Regions from separate parts of the Pseudomonas sp. GW821-FHT07F01 genome, predicted to be linked through region 3. Evidence: predicted binding sites of a transcription regulator. Region 3 holds the regulator's gene; each other region holds the start of a gene.
What was found. The regulator FliA, encoded in region 3, starts transcription of late flagellar genes. The targets are predictions, from matches to a motif close to CTAAAGTTTNNNNNNNNNNNGCCGNTAA.

Region 1: motA (flagellar motor stator protein MotA) is a predicted target of FliA. The motif match lies at 1,228-1,255, and genes of this name have one in related genera.
Region 2: AC07R1_RS20100 (flagellar protein MotY) is a predicted target of FliA. The motif match lies at 888-915, and genes of this name have one in related genera.
Region 4: flgM (flagellar biosynthesis anti-sigma factor FlgM) is a predicted target of FliA. The motif match lies at 1,121-1,148, and genes of this name have one in related genera.

What each region holds. Positions count from the first base shown of each region.
Region 1 is NZ_JBWKQO010000006.1:519,086-521,284, forward strand. Features, by position in the region: gene AC07R1_RS24145 (HDOD domain-containing protein) at 1-1,157, opposite strand, end outside; gene motA (flagellar motor stator protein MotA) at 1,324-2,175, shown strand; gene motB (flagellar motor protein MotB) at 2,179-2,199, shown strand, end outside.
Region 2 is NZ_JBWKQO010000005.1:379,307-381,505, forward strand. Features, by position in the region: gene pyrC (dihydroorotase) at 1-822, opposite strand, end outside; gene AC07R1_RS20100 (flagellar protein MotY) at 979-1,893, shown strand; gene AC07R1_RS20105 (argininosuccinate synthase) at 2,023-2,199, shown strand, end outside.
Region 3 is NZ_JBWKQO010000004.1:701,836-704,034, reverse strand. Features, by position in the region: gene AC07R1_RS17750 (protein phosphatase CheZ) at 1-206, opposite strand, end outside; gene AC07R1_RS17745 (chemotaxis response regulator CheY) at 237-608, opposite strand; gene fliA (RNA polymerase sigma factor FliA) at 774-1,514, opposite strand; gene fleN (flagellar synthesis regulator FleN) at 1,511-2,199, opposite strand, start outside.
Region 4 is NZ_JBWKQO010000005.1:668,651-670,849, reverse strand. Features, by position in the region: gene AC07R1_RS21525 (chemotaxis protein CheV) at 1-198, opposite strand, end outside; gene flgA (flagellar basal body P-ring formation chaperone FlgA) at 274-1,035, shown strand; gene flgM (flagellar biosynthesis anti-sigma factor FlgM) at 1,187-1,504, shown strand; gene AC07R1_RS21510 (flagella synthesis protein FlgN) at 1,553-2,020, shown strand; gene AC07R1_RS21505 (flagellar brake protein) at 2,117-2,199, shown strand, end outside.

The sequences.
Region 1 (2,199 bases), on a different contig from region 3:
CGGTGCATGCCGCACGCCGCCAGGGCATCCCGGGCAAAGCCGGTAAGGTGCACGGCGTTGGTAAAGGGGCTGGGGTCCAGCAACAGTTCGCCGCAGAGCTTGCGCCACTTGGCCAGTTCCAGTGCGGTGGGCGCCGGGGCTGGTTGCTCGCCGTGATGCAGGCGTCGGGCATCCCAGGGCCAGAGCAGGGCCTGGGCCGGGTGCCAGAGATCGGGCTGGGTGTCGTTGCGGGCGCTTTGTGCTGCCTGTTGGTGCAACTGTTGCTGGACCTGGTCCAGGGGGATCTGCAGATAAAGAGCGGTAAGGTTCTGCCAGCGCCGGCCATGGGGACTGTTCCAGGACTGTTGCGCCGCCAGCGCCAGGCCGTTGGCCAGCAACACAGTGTTGGCCGGCTGGTTCAGCCAGCGCCGCAGGTCCGGTTCAGCGTCCAGGCGTTGTTGCTGGCGCAGCGGGTTGTCGCTGTCGCGGGCAATCAGCATGACCTTGGCCAGCAGGTGCTGCTCCTGGGTCAGCAGGCGATAGCCCTGCTGGACCCAGATCGGCAGGTGCCAGGCCAGGACCAGGGCCTGGCACATTTCCATCAGCCGCACTCCGAACAGTTGCAGTTCAACGTCGTGTGCGGATTCGTGCTTGTAGATGACCCGCAGTTCCCACTCTTCCAGCAGCTTGGGATAGACCAGGGCCATGGCCCAGAGCGGCGAGAGAAACAGCAGGCTGCCCCAGTGGATGTCCTGCCAGAGTCGCGCCAGGCGTCCGGCAAAGAAGCCATTGGCCTGCTGGCTGGCGTGCTGGCTGATCAGCTGGAACTGGCGCAATGCCTGGGGGATCTGCTCTTCAGGCAGCGTCGGCAGTTGCTCAAGCAACTCCTCGGTACGCTTGAGGCCCAGGCGGTTGACCGCGATCTCCAGGTTTTCCGCCGGTTCGCTCATGCTGCCGTGGGAATGCCGGTTGGCTTCGCGGATCACGCTCAAGGCCAGTGCCGGGCTGTTTTGCATCAGATCGACAATCTCCCGCAGCGAGCTGCGGTTGTTGGCGATGGCTCGGCAGACCCGGTCATGGCTGGCCTGGGGCACCGGCAGGCGCACGCCATTGAGGAGCTTTACCCAGGCGTCGAGAGAGGCGGGCGGAGAATGTGGGACGCTGGTTTCATTAGACATGGTCGGGCGCAATCATCGTCTGCTGTGAACACGCCCAGAGCGGGCCAAACTGGCTTTTCGCCTTAACTGGCTATAGTCTGGCGCAGTTTTGCCGATAAGTAGAAGAAGAGTTTTAAGAACTTCCGAATATGACCTTGAACCCGACTCAATAAGTACTCCCCTACCTATGGCTAAAATTATCGGCATCATCGTCGTATTCGCGAGCGTGCTCGGCGGATACGTGCTTTCCCACGGCAAAATCGCGGCGTTGATCCAGCCTTTCGAAGTGCTGATCATCGGTGGCGCAGCCTTTGGCGCATTCCTCCAGGCCAACCCGGGCTATATGACGATGCACGTCGTCAAGAAATCCCTGGGCATGTTCAGTTCGCGCTTCACCCACACCTTCTACCTGGAAGTGCTGGGCCTGATCTACGAGATCCTCAACAAGAGTCGTCGCGAAGGCATGATGGCCATCGAAGGCGATATCGAGGACGCCGCGGCCAGCCCGATTTTCGCCAAGTACCCGGCGGTGCTCAAGGATGAACGCATGACTGCCTTCGTCTGTGACTATCTGCGCATCATGTCCTCCGGCAACATGGCTCCCCACGAGCTGGAAGGCCTGTTCGACATGGAGCTGTTCAGCCTCAAGGAAGACCTCGAGCATCCATCCCATGCGGTCAACGGGATTGCCGACGGCATGCCCGGTTTCGGTATCGTCGCGGCGGTATTGGGGATCGTGGTGACCATGGCCTCCCTGGGCGATGGCGACCAGAAGTCCATCGGCCTGCACGTAGGTGCGGCGCTGGTGGGTACCTTCTTCGGTATTCTCGCGGCCTATGGCTTCTTCGGCCCGCTGGCCCACTCCCTGGCCCACGACGCCAAGGAAGAACTGAACGTCTACGAAGCCATCAAGGCGTCGCTGGTGGCCTCGGCTTCCGGCATGCCGCCGTCCCTGGCCGTGGAGTTCGGGCGCAAGGTTCTGTACCCGGCGCACCGTCCTAGCTTCGCCGAGCTGGAACAAGCGGTTCGCGGTCGCTAAGTCATGGAAAATAATCAGCCGATT
Region 2 (2,199 bases), on a different contig from region 3:
CTCGATGGCGGCGTAGGCGCTGTAGCAGCCGGCGCAACCGCAAGCGGCTTCCTTGGCGTGCTGGGCGTGAGGTGCCGAGTCGGTGCCGAGGAAGAACTTCGCGTTGCCGCTGGTGGCCGCATCCAGCAGGGCTTCCTGGTGGGTGTTGCGCTTGAGGATCGGCAGGCAATAGAAGTGCGGACGAATACCGCCCACCAGCATGTGGTTGCGGTTGTACAGCAGGTGATGCGCAGTGATGGTGGCGCCGACGTTAGCCGAAGCCTCCTTGACGAACTGCACGGCTTCAGCGGTGGTGATGTGTTCGAACACCACTTTCAGGCTGGGGAAGCGTTCAACCACACGCCGCATGTGCTCGTCGATGAAGATTTTCTCGCGGTCGAAGACGTCGACGTCGCCGCGGGTTACCTCGCCGTGGATCAACAGCGGCAGGCCGACTTCGGCCATGGCTTCAAGCACCGGGAAAATCTTGTCGATGCTGGTCACGCCCGAATCCGAGTTGGTGGTCGCGCCGGCCGGGTACAGCTTGGCGGCGTGGACGAAACCGCAGGCCTTGGCCGCGCGGATTTCCTCCGGCTGGGTACGGTCGGTCAGGTAGAGCACCATCAGTGGCTCGAAGCGGCTGCCGGCCGGGCGCGCAGCTAGAATGCGCTGGCGATAGGCGTCGGCTTCCGCGGCGTTGCGCACCGGAGGTACCAGGTTGGGCATGATGATGGCGCGGCCAAAGGTGCGCGCGACATCTGCGACTGTATTGGGCAACACGGCCCCATCGCGAAGATGAATATGCCAGTCGTCGGGACGCAGCAGGGTCAGGCGGTCGGACATTGGAGGTTCCAGGCGGGTAAAACTCGGGGGAATGCTACCGGAAAAGACTCTTCCAGGCACTCGCTATCAAGTTTTGCGACGAGCAACCGATATCCCGAAGGTATGGCGTATTAACGCCTGTCGATTTTTCTGTTGTACACGTCAGTGGAGCCTCCCGTGCGCCAGCGTTATCTAGCCTTGCTCAGTGTGTTTGCCAGCCTGCCTGCGATGGCTCTCACTTTCCAGACTCGCCTGGAGAGCATTGAGTGGACGGTCGAAGGTGACAAGTTCGAGTGCCGCCTGATCCAACCGGTTACCGATTTCGGTTCCGGCGAATTCGTTCGTCGCGCCGGCGAGCAGGCGATTTTCCGCCTCAAGAGTTTCAACCCCATGCAGGCCGGTGGTTCCGCGACCCTGCTTGCGGCCGCCGCCCCCTGGCAGCCGGGGCGTGGCGACATCAACCTTGGGGCGGTCAAGGCCGGTACCGATGGGGTGCTGTTCAACAGCAACCAGATGCAGGCCGGACGTCTGATCGTCGGTTTGCTGGAGGGGCGCAGCCCGGTGGTCCGGCACTTCTCCCGCGAAGGCGGAGTGTCCGAGGTACGCCTGTTGCCGGTGAAGTTCAGCAAGGCCTACGGCGACTATCAAAGCTGCATGGCCAAGCTGTTGCCGATGAACTATGAACAGGTCAAGCAGGCCGAGATCGGTTTCCCCGGGGGGGGCATCGACCTGGACGCCCGGGCCAAGGCCAAGCTGCAAGTGATGGTGGACTTCATCAAGGCCGACCCCACGGTCAATCATGTCGAATTGGACGGGCACTCTGATAACAGTGGCAACCGCCTGACCAACCGTGACCTGTCGCGCCGTCGTGCGCTGGCGGTCATGGAGTTCTTCAAGGCCAATGGCCTGGCGGAAAACCAGATCGTGGTGCGCTTCCATGGCGAGCGCTATCCCCTGGCCCCCAACACCAATGCGGCCAATCGGGCGAAGAACCGGCGGGTCAATGTGCATCTGGAGCGGGTCGCTCCTGCCGAAAAGCCGGCCCCAGCGCCTCAGGCGGCTTCCGGGTCCAGCGCAGCGGCGACTTCCTGATACGGCTGTCGTCGTCGCTCGCTCGACATAATCTGTCGCTTGGTCGTCATAAGCTGTCGCGCCTCTGTAAATTATCCGCGTGGATCGGTAGACTTGGCGGCTTTCCGTACAACCCCGTGGAGTGATGGCATGGCGGACGTTAACAAGGTCGTTCTGGCGTATTCGGGCGGCCTGGACACTTCGGTGATCCTCAAGTGGCTGCAGGATACTTACAACTGTGAAGTAGTGACTTTCACTGCTGACCTGGGCCAAGGCGAAGAGGTCGAGCCGGCCCGCGCCAAGGCGCAAGCCATGGGCGTCAAAGAG
Region 3 (2,199 bases):
ATCTGGAAATTGACGATCGCGCTATGCAGCTCGCGGGTGAGCTTGCCCACTTCCTGGTACAGGCCGCGGTCACGGGTCTGATTGAGCTCATGGATCAATTGCACCGCTTCGCCGAACTTGCCCTTTTCAAGGCTCTCGACCAGTTCCAGCGCATGTTTTTTCAGGGTCGACTCAAAGTCGCCCAGTGAAGATTCGTTATGCTCCATAGCTCCCCCGTGGCGGAATGGCTACGCGTCTCAACCGATGCGTTCGAAGATTTTTTCGATCTTCTCTTTCAACGCCTGAGCCGTGAATGGTTTGACGACATAGCCGTTTACGCCGGCCTGGGCAGCTTCGATGATCTGCTCGCGCTTGGCTTCAGCAGTCACCATCAATACCGGCAGGTGCTTGAGTTTTTCATCGGCGCGCACGTGGCGCAGCAGGTCGATACCGGTCATGCCCGGCATGTTCCAGTCCGTTACCAGAAAGTCGATGCTCCCGCTGTTGAGTACCGGAATGGCGGTAGTGCCATCGTCGGCCTCGACCGTGTTGGTGAATCCCAGATCACGCAACAGGTTCTTAATGATCCGCCGCATCGTTGAAAAGTCATCAACGATGAGGATTTTCATGTTCTTGTCCAATTCGACCTCCAAGCAGTCTTAAACGCATCCAGCACCTGAACGCGCCATTCAATCAATCCGGCATAACACACAACGACTGCATGGAGCACATACTGCAAGACCGGTGCAGCGCTTGCTTCACCGGTCCTGAACGCAGTGTCCCCACACTGCCTGTCAGCGCGCTCGCCACTCCCCCAAACGCCCCCGCAAACGGGCTGCGCACTGGCTGTGTAACTGGCTGACCCGCGATTCGCTGACCCCCAGGACCTCACCGATTTCCTTGAGGTTCAGCTCTTCGTCGTAGTACAGCGCCAACACCAGTCGCTCGCGCTCCGGCAAATTGGCAATCGCATCCGCCAACGCGGCCTGGAAGCGTTCATCCTCCAGGTCCCGTGACGGCTCGAGATGAGCACTGGCGCCATCCTCATGCAGCCCTTCATGCTCGCCGTCCTGCAACAGGTCGTCGAAACTGAACAGGCGGCTGCCCAAGGTGTCGTTCAAAATCCCGTAATAATCGTCGAGACTCAATTGAAGTTCGGCCGCAACTTCATGATCTTTAGCGTCACGACCGGTTTTAGCTTCAATTGCGCGAATCGCATCACTGACCATGCGCGTATTACGGTGCACCGAACGCGGTGCCCAGTCGCCTTTACGAACCTCGTCGAGCATCGCCCCACGGATACGGATACCCGCGTAGGTTTCGAAACTCGCCCCCTTGCTCGCGTCGTATTTGGTCGACACTTCAAGCAAACCGATCATCCCGGCCTGAATCAGGTCTTCTACCTGAACACTGGCCGGCAACCGCGCCAGCAGGTGATAGGCAATACGCTTGACCAGAGGCGCGTAGCGCTCGATCAATTCGTACTGGCTGTCACGCGCCGACTTCTTGTAGAGGTTGTAGCCACTGGCAGTCATAGCACCGGTCCCGCTGTTTGATGCACTAGCCGCTCGACAAAAAACTCCAGATGCCCGCGTGGGTTCGCCGGCAACGGCCAGGTATCGACTTTTTGCGCGATGGCCTTGAACGCCAATGCACACTTCGAACGAGGAAAGGCTTCATAGACCGCACGCTGCTTTTGCACGGCCTTGCGTACGCTTTCGTCGTAGGGAACTGCGCCGACGTATTGTAAGGCCACGTCCAGGAAGCGATCCGTGACCTTGGTCAATTTTGCAAACAGGTTGCGACCTTCCTGAGGGCTCTGAGCCATGTTGGCCAGGACCCGGAAACGGTTCATGCCGTAGTCGCGGTTGAGCAGCTTGATCAGCGCGTAGGCGTCCGTGATCGAGGTCGGCTCGTCGCACACCACCAGCAGTACTTCCTGGGCCGCGCGGACAAAGCTGACTACCGAGTCACCAATACCCGCAGCGGTGTCGATCACCAGCACATCGAGATTGTCGCCGATATCGCTGAAGGCCTGGATCAGGCCAGCGTGCTGCGCGGGGCTCAGGTGCACCATGCTCTGGGTGCCCGAGGCGGCCGGTACGATGCGGATGCCTCCAGGGCCCTGGAGCAGCACATCGCGCAGTTCGCAACGACCCTCGATGACGTCGGCCAGGGTATGTTTGGGAGTCAGGCCCAGCAGGACATCGACATTGGCCA
Region 4 (2,199 bases), on a different contig from region 3:
TCGTATATTCGCGACACCGCACACCACAGGACTGGATTTGGGCATCAGGGTCAGCTTAGGGCATTGCAGCACCTCGCGAACCTTGAATACGTTGATCCCGTAGAGCTGCCCACCGTCCAGACGGAACAGCAACAACTCTAGTCGATTCTGCCCAACCAATTGCGTGCGCTGGTTCACCGAATCCATTACACCAGCCATGCCCAGACTCCCCAAAGCTTTAAGATCCGACGCACGCTCATTGCTAAACGGCACGGCGCTTGCTTTTTAACTGTTATGAACGCCAAAACGACATTTTTCCGACGCCTGACATCCCGCTACCGCACTTTGCTGTGCGGGCTGTCGGCTCTGTGCATTTTAAACCCCGGCAACCCTGCCGTTGCTGATTCGGTCACCCTGCCTGATCTTCTTATCGGCGTCACTCAAGGGTTTCTTGAATTCACGGTAGAAGACTACCTGGCCACCAGTCAAACGGAAGGTCGCTATGAAATCCAGGTCAACCAGCTGGACCCGCGCATGCGCATGCCCAATTGCGACAAGGAATTGACAGCCAACCTGGAAAGTCCGGCCCAACCGCTGGGGCGGGTCACCGTCAAAGTGCGCTGCGAAGGCGCCTCGCCATGGACGGTATTCGTGCCGGCGCAGGTCAAGCTGTTTCGCGAGGTGGTCACCACTGCACGCCCGCTCAAGCGCGCCGGCATCATCGAACCGGAAGACGTGGTGCTGCGCGAACGGGACATCAGCCAGAACAATCAGGGCTACCTCACCTCAGTGGACCAAGCCATTGGTCAGAAACTTGTCCGACCAATGGTCGCCGACCAGCTCGTTACCCTGGCCCATCTGGAGCAGGCGGAAGTCGTGCGCAAGGGCGATCAAGTGGTGATATCGGCACGCAGCGGCACGTTGAACGTGCGAATGCCGGGCGAGGCGCTGTCCAACGGCGGCATGAGCGAACAGATCCGGGTCAAGAACCTCAATTCGCAACGGGTGATCAAGGCCCGCATCACGGCGCCAGGGCAAGTGGAAGTGGCCATGTAGATAGCTGGCGCTCAACCCGTGCGTTCCCTAAACTGTGGCCGATAAAGGGTCGCAGATACCTGACTTGGTTTGTCGACAATCGAGCCTAAAGTTTTTCAGGGTATGGCCGAAAACATGGCAAGCGTCCAAATACCCAGAGGTTTACTTCATCATGGTCATCGACTTCAGCCGTTTAAACAGCTCCCCTTCACTGACAGGCAGTACGCGTACCAGCACCAGCAAGGAAACCGGTGATGCCGGCAAATCCACGCCGCTGACAACCGCCGCCGAGACCAGCAAAAGCGGGGAATCGGTACACCTGAGCAATGAGGCTCAACAGTTGCAGAAAGTCACTGACAAGCTGCGCGATCAGCCTGCCGTCGACAAAGCCCGGGTGGCCGAGTTGAAGCAAGCGATTGCCGATGGCAGCTATAAGGTCGACAGCAACCGCGTAGCCAGCAAACTGCTTAACTTCGAAGCCCAGCGCTAGCCCCAGGCTTGCGCCAGGCTTTTGGACGCTTAATCCCCAAGGCCAGCCATGCACGACACCAACCTACTGCAATTGATCAACGATGACCTTGCTCCAGCGCAACACTTGCTGGAGCTGCTACGCGCCGAGTCTATTGCCCTCCACGGCCGCGACATGCCGCTACTGGAAGATATCCTGGCGCAGAAGCAAGCCTTGGTCATCTTGCTGGAACAGCATGGCCGTAAGCGCACGCAAATTCTTGCCAGCCTGAACCTGCCGACCAACCGCGAGGGGCTCGAGCAACTGGCCAGCCACTCCAGCCTGGGCGCGCAATTGCTCGAACAGAGCAATGTCCTGACCCAATTGCTTGCCGAGTGCCAAGCTGCCAACGAGCTCAATGGTCGCTCGATCCAGATCCAACAGGCCACCACCGCCAACCAGCTGAAAATCCTCAATGGTGGCGAACCTCCTGCCCTATACGACGCCCGCGGCTCTACCTCAATGCTTGCGAAGCCACGCCCACTCAGTCAGGCTTAAACCCAAAAAATGAGCGCGCGCTACCAAGCCGTGAAACATGCTGGCAAAATGCTGGCTCCTGCGTGTAGTTGTATTTTGTCTGGAGATTGATGAACCGTGTTCAACGCCTCAAATGCGGAAGATACTCCGCAGCCACCCAAGGTGCTCACCACTGCGTTGGAGATCTCTTCCAACCTGCG